Regions from separate parts of the Halobacillus rhizosphaerae genome, predicted to be linked through region 2. Evidence: riboswitches for the same ligand, from Rfam matches in the RefSeq annotation. Region 2 holds a riboswitch; the other holds the start of a gene.
The links. Region 2 has a riboswitch for S-adenosylmethionine ahead of Q7A53_RS10355 (sodium:solute symporter family protein). Riboswitches for the same ligand answer to the same signal wherever they lie in the genome.
Positions count from the first base shown of each region.

Region 1: linked by a shared signal. The riboswitch ahead of Q7A53_RS11895 (methionine ABC transporter ATP-binding protein) and the one ahead of Q7A53_RS10355 (sodium:solute symporter family protein) in region 2 are both predicted to bind S-adenosylmethionine.

Region 1 is NZ_JAUTWQ010000010.1:71,009-76,378, reverse strand. Features, by position in the region: gene Q7A53_RS11930 (acyl-CoA dehydrogenase family protein) at 1-204, shown strand, start outside; gene Q7A53_RS11925 (arsenate reductase family protein) at 369-725, shown strand; gene gcvH (glycine cleavage system protein GcvH) at 803-1,186, shown strand; gene Q7A53_RS11915 (toprim domain-containing protein) at 1,336-1,683, shown strand; gene Q7A53_RS11910 (thioredoxin family protein) at 1,694-2,008, shown strand; gene Q7A53_RS11905 (hypothetical protein) at 2,112-2,435, shown strand; gene Q7A53_RS11900 (TlpA family protein disulfide reductase) at 2,424-2,843, opposite strand; SAM riboswitch class I at 2,923-3,025, shown strand; SAM riboswitch class I at 3,210-3,323, shown strand; gene Q7A53_RS11895 (methionine ABC transporter ATP-binding protein) at 3,398-4,423, shown strand; gene Q7A53_RS11890 (methionine ABC transporter permease) at 4,416-5,084, shown strand; gene Q7A53_RS11885 (MetQ/NlpA family ABC transporter substrate-binding protein) at 5,113-5,370, shown strand, end outside.
Region 2 is NZ_JAUTWQ010000008.1:117,823-123,192, reverse strand. Features, by position in the region: gene Q7A53_RS10370 (MFS transporter) at 1-802, opposite strand, end outside; gene Q7A53_RS10365 (TetR/AcrR family transcriptional regulator) at 903-1,451, opposite strand; gene Q7A53_RS10360 (VOC family protein) at 1,803-2,153, opposite strand; gene Q7A53_RS10355 (sodium:solute symporter family protein) at 2,351-3,910, opposite strand; SAM riboswitch class I at 4,218-4,326, opposite strand; gene Q7A53_RS10350 (hypothetical protein) at 4,407-4,907, opposite strand; partial or broken gene Q7A53_RS10345 (MerR family transcriptional regulator) at 5,096-5,254, shown strand; gene Q7A53_RS10340 (MerR family transcriptional regulator) at 5,261-5,370, shown strand, end outside.

The sequences.
Region 1 (5,370 bases), on a different contig from region 2:
TATACAAAAGTATATGTGCAGGAAGCTTTTAATAGGATTGAGGCTCATGCAAAAGAAACTCTTATTGCAGCTGAAACTGGTGACTCACTGAGGATGATGCTGGGAGCGCTCAGAAAATTAACCCGTCATACACCAACGAATGTAATAGCGCTAAAACGCCAGATCGCTGCGAATCTAATTCAATCCGAGAAGTATATCGTCTAATCAGGGGGATAAACCTCTCGTTATGATCATTCATAACGGGAGGTTTTTTAGTTCATACTAGAAAACTAATGAAGAAAACTTTTATATAATCCAAATTCTTCTGTGAAATTACTCCAATCAGTATGGTAAAATATTAGACAAGACTCGGTAAGGAGAGTAGTTATATGTCATTGGATTTCTATTGGTATCCTAATTGCGGTACTTGTAAGAAAGCGAAGAAGTGGCTGGATGACAATAGCATTGCTTATAACGCGATACATATTGTTGACCACCCCCCGACTGCTGAGAAACTGAAATCGTTCGTAGAGAAGAGTAATCTATCTGTTAAAAAATTTTTCAATACGAGTGGAAAAAAGTACAGAGAATTAAACATGAAAGAAAAACTCCCTGAAGCTTCCGAGGAAGAAATGTTAGAATGGTTATCCTCCGATGGAATGCTGATTAAACGTCCTATTTTAACTGACGGGAAAAAGGTCACGGTAGGTTTTAAGCAGGATCAGTTCGAAAACATGTGGGGATGAGCAGAACATTGGAAATAAAAGCGATTAGCTTTTATGTTAATATTTGTTGTTTATAACTTAAATGTGGAGGGATTTTAATGAGTTTACCAAAAGATCTGCGTTATTCTGAAGAACATGAGTGGGTTAAAGAAGAAGGAGAAAAAGTACGGATTGGAATTACTGATTTTGCTCAATCGGAGCTTGGTGATATCGTATTCGTAGAGCTTCCGGAAATTGGTGATGAACTGGAAGCTGATGAACCTTTCGGCAGTGTGGAATCTGTAAAAACTGTATCAGAATTATATGCTCCTATAAGCGGTAAAGTAGTAGAAATTAATGAAGAACTGGAAGACAGCCCGGAATTCGTTAATGAATCCCCGTATGAAAAAGCCTGGATGGTTATTATTGAGCCAACTCAATCTTCAGAAATGGATCAATTAATGTCCCCTGAACAGTATGAAGAAATGATTAACGAAGATTAATTCTAAGGCGATGGCATTCTTTTAGAAGAATTTGTACAGGCAGGGCAACATCAGCTTCCTTGACTGACATGATCGTAAATACTTAATTAATCATGATCAGACCATGCCCTTATTTGGCATGGTCTGTTTCTATATAGTGGGTGAGAGTAATGAAAGAAGATCGCATAGTCATCGTTGAAGGAATTACCGATAAAAAGAAAATAAAAAAAATTCTCGATGAAGAGGTAGAAATTATTTGTACACACGGGACACTTGGCGTAGAGCGGATGGAGGAGCTTATTTTAGACTATAACTTGGACCACCGAATAGTATTTATTCTGGTGGATGAAGATGATTCTGGCAATAAATTAAGGAAAATGCTTACGCAGGAACTTCCACATGCGGATCATATTTATATTGATAAAGCGTTTAGGGAGGTAGCTGCCACCCCAGAGCCTGAACTTGCCCGGGCTTTATTAAGCAGACACTTTATCGTTAAGCCGATTTACTTGATTTAGGAGGAAGAGAATGCAGCAACTGGACAACAAAGAAGTGAACAGCCAATTAGCCAAAGAACCGATTGCCCTTACATTTATTCACAGTCCATTCTGTGGAACCTGTCATCTGGCAAGAAAAATGCTGACTACTATTGAGTTATCATATAATAAAGAGGTGTTTTATGAATTAAATGCTTCTTTACATCCTGCGCTCATGCAGGATTACCAAGTAGAAAGTGTTCCCTGCCTTCTTGTTACACAGCATGGGAAGCTTAAAGAGAAAGTATATGCTTTTCACTCTGTTCCTTTTATGTACGAGAAAACTGCTGATTTTGTAACTATTTAATTGAATTTCCCGGGAAATGACGAGCGAATTTCTTTAGTGGTTAAAGGAAAAACCCCTCCTGATAACGAAACCTTTTTACAAGGATTAAAGGAGGAGTTTTTTTATGGTTGAAATGATCGAGTCTTGGATGGAACGTGTCAATCAGAGGAAGGACTTACTGCCTAGCTGGAGAGAAAGGGAAGTGACCCTCGAGGTCAACGCCCCGCCTGTGCATAATATCAGCTTGATTATTGACCAAAACGGTGTCAAATTAGGTGGTAAGCAAGATCAACACGGTAAAATCCATTTAACCTCCACTCCCGAAATCGTTCAGGAGATCCTTCAGGGAAATCATAAATTAACGGCGCTTTCAAAGGATACCATTGATATTTCGGGGAGTTATCGGAATGTATTATTTTTAGAATCCTTATTTTTATTATCCAAGTAACTTTCCTATCGCTTCTACAATATCGAAAAAGGAAGCCTGATCTCCAAATTGGGCAGAGATTTGACCTTGCTGATCAATAATTACAGTTGTAGGAACTCCGTTGCACTGGTATAAATCGTAAACTTCTCTACTGTTGTCTTTTACTGTGGGCTGAGTGATAAATTTATCAGCAAATGCCAGTCCTTCTTGGGTATCTCGTTCTCTCCCTGTGACATTGATCGTTAACATTTTCACTTTCTCATTATCCATGGATTGGTACAACTGTTCTTTCTTAGGCATGTCTTTTCCACAGTCAGGACACCAGGAGACCCAGAAGGTAAGAACGATTACTTTTCCTAAATCGGTTTCTAATTGGTACATTTGATTAGAGTCTATATAAGGTAATTGAAAGAGCGGTGCATGAGTCAATGTGAATTCTCCTTTTCATTAATGTTGACGCCTTTATTCTCCCATGCTAACATATGAAATAATTTAATAGCGACATCTTAACTTATCCAGAGAGGTGGAGGGACTGGCCCTTTGAAGCCCAGCAACCGGTTGAATAATACGGTGCTAATTCCAGCAAAGCTTTATGCTTTGAGAGATGAGAAGAGAACAAGAGAAGTCTCTTCTTTTTAAGGAGGGATTTTTTTAGTGTCTGGAAACCTCATACTAAATCAATAAAGTAAAAGGAACGGACTAACCTTTTAGTTGACAGATAATTAAAAATGATGCTAGAATCCTTTTTGTGCTTCTTAAACGAGTTAAAGTGATAATAAGTTAATAAATTAAAATCTCTTATCAAGAGTGGTGGAGGGACGGGCCCGTTGATACCCGGCAACCGTTGAGTATGAACACTCAAAAAGGTGCCAATTCCTGCAGAGCATGTATAGCTCTGGCGGATAAGAGAACAGACAAATCTGAAGATAAACTTCGCCTTTCTGTTCTCAAGCAGAAAGGCTTTTTTATTGGGGAGGAAAACTATGATTTCAATTAAGGAATTGTCTAAAGTTTTTCATACGAAAGACCAGGACGTCCAAGCAGTAGATCAGTTAAACCTTGAGATTGATAAGGGAGAAATTTACGGAGTGATCGGCTATAGCGGAGCGGGCAAAAGTACGTTTATCCGCCTGCTTAACAGGCTGGAAGATCCAACGGCCGGGAGTATTAGAATAGACAACCAGGATATAACTTCTTTGAACAAAGGCAAGCTTCGGCTGGCACGTCAGGAAATTGGAATGATCTTTCAGCATTTTAATCTGCTTTGGTCAAGAACGGTTCATGATAATATTGCTTTTCCTTTGGAAATTGCTGGTATGACTAAAGCTAAGAGAGATAAACGGGTGGAAGAATTGATTGACTTAGTCGGTTTGAAAGGCAGAGGGCAGTCCTATCCCTCCCAATTGAGCGGCGGCCAAAAGCAAAGAGTGGGAATAGCGAGAGCTCTTGCTAATAACCCTAAAGTTCTTCTTTGTGATGAAGCAACTTCTGCCCTTGACCCTGAAACCACCGACTCGATACTGGATTTATTAGTGGATATCAATGAAAAGTTAGGGCTTACGATTGTTCTTATTACCCACGAGATGCATGTAATTCGCAAAATTTGTCACCAAGTGGCCGTTATGGAAAGTGGGCGTATTGTTGAACAGGGAGATGTTCTCGATGTATTTCTTTATCCAAAAGAAAAAGTTACTAAGCGTTTCGTCGATCAGGTAATGGGAGATCCGGAACGGGAGCATTCATTAAATCTTATTAATGACACTTATAAAACCGGAGAAATTCTCCAACTGCACTTCATAGGAGAAAATACTAACCAAGCGTTGATTAGTGAAATATCCAGGTCGTTTAAAGTGGACGTTAATATTCTGCACGGAAAAATCACTCAAACTCAAAAAGGGGCATATGGAACTTTATTCGTTCAATTTGCTGGGGAAGAGCAGGAAATAAAACGAGCGATAGAATATTGTCGTTCAACTTCTGTGGAAGTAGAGGTGAGTCCGCATGTTTAGTCAATTGTTCCCTAATGTAAATTTAGAAGATATGATTACAGCCACCAATGAAACTATTTATATGACAGTGATTTCAGTGGCAGGAACATTTATTCTGGGATTGCTGTTAGGTTTATTACTTTACTTATCCGGTCCCGGAGGTTTATGGCAGAATAAAACATTAAATTGGATTACAGCTGCAATTGTCAATGTTTTTCGTGCTATTCCCTTCATTATATTGATCCTTCTGCTATTCCCGTTTACTGATTTCTTAGTGGGTACTATTCGAGGGCCAAATGCTGCCCTGCCAGCACTGATCATAGGAGGTGCCCCATTCTATGCTCGTCTCGTTGAAATTGCATTAAAAGAAGTGGATAAAGGTGTAGTGGAGGCGGCTAAATCAATGGGGGCTAAATATTCCAGCATCGTGTTTAAGGTACTGCTTCCTGAATCGATGCCAGCACTCATTTCTGGAATAACGGTTACTGCTATTGCATTGGTTGGATATACAGCCGTGGCAGGAGTTATTGGTGCAGGCGGTTTGGGAGACTTCGGATACTACTATGGTTTCCAGCGCAGTGACTTTGATGTTGTTTTATTTTGCACCATTTTAATCGTTTTAATTGTATTTGTATTTCAATTTGTTGGAGATTTCATCTCCCGCAAATTAGATAAAAGATAAATATTTCAAGGAAGAGGAGAGATTACTAATGAAGAAATTATTGACGGGTGTTATGGCTGCTATGTTCATTTTTGTTTTAGCAGCGTGTGGTTCATCAGATGAAGAAGATTCTGCCAGCGACGGCAGTGGAGACGATAATAAAGTCATAACAGTAGGAGCTACAAGTGTTCCGCATGCCGAAGTACTTGAAAAAGCTAAACCATTGTTAAAAGAAAAAGGAATTACCTTGAAGATTGAAGAATATCAAGATTATATTCTTCCTAATAAAGATCTGGCAGAAGGCCGA
Region 2 (5,370 bases):
GGTACGCACGACTTATCCCGACCTTATTGATGACGGCCCCTACCGTCCCACCCAATAATCCTGCTGCCCCGATAATCACCCAAAACCATTCGCCAAGATAGTCAGGAGCGCTTTCTAAATTCAAAATAAAATCTCGAGAGAAGGTCCAATAAGCGGAACTAGAAATCCCTAATAAGATCGAAGCTATGATCAGCGGCAAGGAGTTCCGCCAATTCTCTTTTCGAAAACGAATGATCGCCTGCTTTTCCCCTGAATGGTGTACGGGAAGGAATTTGTAATTAACAAGTAAGACTAGAATCGCAATTCCCATATAAATCAGGTAACTTACTCTCCACTGATCGCCCAGCATGATTGCCACCAGCCCCGTCACTGCGGTTCCAATACTTGTTCCAGAGTTGATCCATGAATTCGTCTGGTTCTGCCGATTCTTCTCAATCGTTTCATTCACAATAGCTGCATACGGCGGTGAAGAAAATCCTGTACTCAGGCCAGCTGTGAAAATTCCTACCCCCAATAGTAACGGATTAGATGAAACAGCGATCAATCCCAATCCCAAAATGGAAGAAAATCCCGCAGTCATTAAAATAAATTTAGGGGTAAATCGCCTGGAAAATACCATAGCTAATACGATTGCTATACAGTAAGCAAGATAAGACAAGGACGAGATCAAACCTGAAGTAGAGGAATTCATGTGTATGGATTCACTTATATAAGGGAGCATTAACCCGTAACTAAATCGGGATAAGCCATATGTGACCGCAATCATTGGTAAACCGACGATAATTAGTTTATTGGAATTCATATTGCATCTCCTTTTTTATATAGAACGATCATTATAATAAAGTGTAAAAAATAAAGGAAATAAGTAATTATTATTTCCTGCATTCCTCATTATACTTTCATTACGAAATCTTAATGTTTTCAGCTAAGTTATGGGCACCGGACCTCACCTGTTCAATGTCAAGGATTTGGGCCATCGAGGTAATGCCCTCTAATATAATGGAAATTTGCACACTAAGAGCTTCCTTATCCGTGAACTCCATCAGATCCTTCTCGATTTTGTGAATAAGCTTTTGCTTGTGTTCTTTACTTAAAGCTGAAATCCGTTCGTTTGTATCTGCATACTCTTGCTTGGCTCTTAAGAACATGCACCCATTATTCCCCTCTTCTTCTACCCATTTAAGGTGCGCTTCCATGATAGAATCTACATAGGCTTTAATTCCAGTATCCTTGTTAAGATTACTATCCAGCAGCAAGAAATATTGTTGCTCTCTTTGAAGCAGGATGGCTTCAATCAGCTCTTCCTTTGATTTGAAATGGTAGTACATCGTCATGGTAGCCACTTCTGCTTGTTCAAGGATCCGCTTAATCCCAACCGCATGAAACCCGTGCTGGTAAAATAGCGCTTCTGCTGTATTCATAATATCTTCTTTTTTATTCGATTTTTTCATGTGAACACCCCTTATATAGAACGATCATTATAATAAAAGTAACACAGAAGCTTTTTAAACTCAAACCTCTGTACCGTTCAACCCGATATATACTTTGGGACTCCTCTTATATATTCTCTAATCCTTTCCACACGAGCCTATAAAATCCCTTGTAACAGAAAAAGGCGCATTCTATTACTCTAGAATTGCGCCCGGTTCTATGCTGTTTCTAAAAAAAATCATTTTCGCTGGTAATCGAGGAATGAATTCAAGAGATCTTCCACGTGGTTAAAGTTCGCTTCGTGACCCTTGAAATCGGACATGTGGTTCCGGCCAGCCTGGTCGTGAAATGACAGCTACCAAAACTAGATCTTACTTCTCCCAAAGCTCTATTCTTCTTCCGTCCGGATCTTCAATCCAAATAAATTTTCCATATTCACTAACCGTCTTTTCCATCACAAGGGGCACGCCCTTTTTTTCTAGATGATCGATACTGTCCTCCAAATTTTCAACTTGAAAGTTTAACATCACTTGTTGATCTGTTGGAAAATAATCGTCCTCTTCAGAGAAGAGAGAGAAAATAATGTTATGGTCGGGTTTTGATGTAATCATGGCACCATTCCAATTTTCGATATCAATTTTCAGCACTTCCCTATACCATTTTTTACTATTCTCTAGATTTTTAGTGCGCCAAAAGACTCCGCCAAGACCATTTACTTTCATACGTATCCCCTGCCTATCTTAATATAGTTGTTCTTCCCTTCATTCGAGTTTTGAATACTGATTCCCTTTATCGTTTCGTTCTTTTTTGGAAAACGTTCAATTTATGATCCTCACCGCTTTTCATCAAAGGTGTATCCCCCGATAAATGCACCGGAGGAACTGCCTCATTCAGCAGTTCCTCCGGATATCGAGCCCATTTAACCAATATTAGATTGATCATGATGATCTTCTGGATCCTCGTGAGTCGTGGTTCTCATCTTATTCAGCACTCGTTGCGTTGACTCGCTGACTTCCGGTTCAAAATAAGGTTCATACGCCTCAAGAGGGGCTCGTTTCGTAAAGGAAACGGCAAGTAATACCCCTATCAGTGAAACCGTAACAGCAATAACAAATGGCATGCCATATCCCATGGCCTTCGCTGCGACATAAACGACAGAACCGAGGATGATCCCCGTATAAGCCCCTGCTCTGTTCATTCTCTTCCAGTACAGCCCTAAGAAAACGACAAGAAAAAACGCGGCACCAAATCCACCGTACACATAGACAAAGCCCATCGCCAAAAACCATGGGGGTTTAATGGCTAACAGAACCGCTGCCGATGCAATGGCAAATATACTTAGGCGAAGCCAGTTCTTGAACTTCCTCTCACTGATTCTCTTCGGAGCTATATTTAAGTACACGTCATAATACAGAGAAGTCGCGCAGTGCAGCAACATTGAATTCGCAGTGGAGATAGCGGCCGCACAAATAGCGACAAGCGTGATGCCTCCGATAATAGGCGGAGTGTATTCTTGGATAACTAAAGGAATAATATAATCGGTCGTTTTTACTACAGGGATGCTGGGCACGAGAACCTTGGCCCCTAATCCGATAACGATCAATGGAGTCATAATGAAAATTAATACCAGAATCGTTCCCATCACCTGCAATATCGCAACCTTCACATTTTGAGGGGCCAGCATCCGTGTGACCCAGTGTGGAGATGAAGGGGTTCCTAAAGAATTCGAAATAAAAATAGAAAGCAGTGCACCGATACCAAAGGTCCCAAACGGAGAGAGTAAAATTCCCTTTTCAAGCTCCGGTCCCCCTACATTGGTCGGCGCAGTCGTTGTCGAAAGCGTATCTAGTATGCTGCCGATGCCTCCCGTTAACGACCATACCACACCGCTCGCAAGCAAGACTCCGATGGTAATCAAAACCGTGTTTAACGTATCTGTCGCAGCCACAGACCAAAATCCGCCAACACTTGTAATTAATATAAAAAATAAAAAGCCGAAGATTGCGATCTTATAATCAATCCCAGTGATACTAGAAAAAACAATGCCAAAGCCCGTCACCTGAATATTTACAAGAAGCAAATAACCAATAAACATTAAAATGCCGACAATCGCTTGCAAGGTACTCTTGTTCTGAAAGGGTTCAAACCTATGTCGGATAAATTCAGGGAACGTCCGGGCAGGCTTTTCCGGTCTCCTTATTTTGTAAGCGACAATCGGAATTAAAGCACCGCCAAAACACCAGCCTGCCACCCAGCCGATCACAGCTGATACCCCTGAACTATACAAATAACCGGGGACGCCGATGACAGAAGCTACACTCACCCATGTCGCCGCTGTGGTACCGATTCCAAGCAGCAGCCCCATGCGATGTCCACCCGTCGTATAATCGTCAATCGATTCTGCTTTTTTAAGGCTTTTAATATTTGCCCAAATGAGAAAAAGTACATAAAAACTAAATACAACCACATACCATATCATTTCATAAACTTCCTTCCCAGCTCTTATTTATACTTAAATAGACGTCCGGTAGCTCCCCACCGTTTAACACCTGATCGTTCCACCTTGTAACAGAGAAATGTGCCTAACAGGAAGGAAAAAACCATGGTCCCTACCCAAACCATCATCGCTAAGAGCATTGTAATCCCCCTTCTTCCATTAACTTTTAGTACTTCTGTTCTTTACATTTATTTCTCCTGTTTGCTAACCCTCCTTTGATAAAATAAAAAGCCCTTCACTCATCATGAGAGAAGGGCTGTAGAAAACGGTCTTATAGCAGCTGCTTGCTCTCTCATCTCCGGAATAGCTTTCGCCTTCCTCTGAAATTGGCACCGTGCATAGATCAGCCGGTTGCCGAGGTTTCATAGGGTCAGTCCCTCTACCTCTCTAGATAAGAAAATTTAGAATATTCAAATGTTAATTAGATTTTATTCTATCATATCCGACAGTTTCGTCAATCCATAATTTTTATTGAGGGTCAAATGGAAGACACAAGTATTCCTAACACCACATTCCCCTCAAAAATGAACTCTATATTCCGGTTATGTTCTTTATCAGAATACCCCATTACGTCAGCTCCCGTGTCTTGACGTTCATAATAGTGGTCCCCTACCTGACGCAGCACATCGGCTTTCTTTTGACCAATTAAATGACTGTATGTATTTTCAAATATATCTTTTGTCATAAAATACCGCTTCACTTGATCATCCACTACTTTAAAGTCAATATCATAGGATTCACTGGTCTCCCCATATATGTAGTAAGTGGACTTGGGCTGCTTTATCTTCTCCACAAAATCTGGTTTACCAAATGCATGGATGAGTTCGTCACGGGATGAGCCCAGCTGAATGCCCTGCACTTTTACATCAGCCAAATTCGTGCTTTCTACTTCATCATCATTATTGTCTGTGTCGCATCCACCTAATACGCAAACGATAATAAGTGTAACGAATAGAAGACCGTATCTATGCAATCTCATAGAAATCACCTCGCGCTTTACTTCTTCTGTTTCGACTCCTTTTATACTTCCACCGCTCCAGTTATTAGAATTTTTTTCATTCCATTATGGCAAAACCAGAATTAATACTAAATAGCGGTTGTAACTGACGTAACGTCAGGAGATATAATCAGCTTGTAGACAAATAAATAACCTAAAGAGGTGAAAGGATTCCAAAAACCAGTTGGAAAATCGGTGAGCTCGCCAGCCAGTGTGGGGTTACAGTCAGAACGCTTCACCACTACCATCAAATTGGATTATTAGTACCCTCAGAATTTACCGAGGCAGGACATAGGCTTTACACAGAATCGAATCTATCCAGACTTCAGCAGATCATGTCTCTGAAACAACTAGGACTTTCATTAGAGGACATCCATAACTTTATTGACAATCCGGATTATAATCCAACCCTTGTCATTCAAACCCAGCTTGAAATCATAAACGA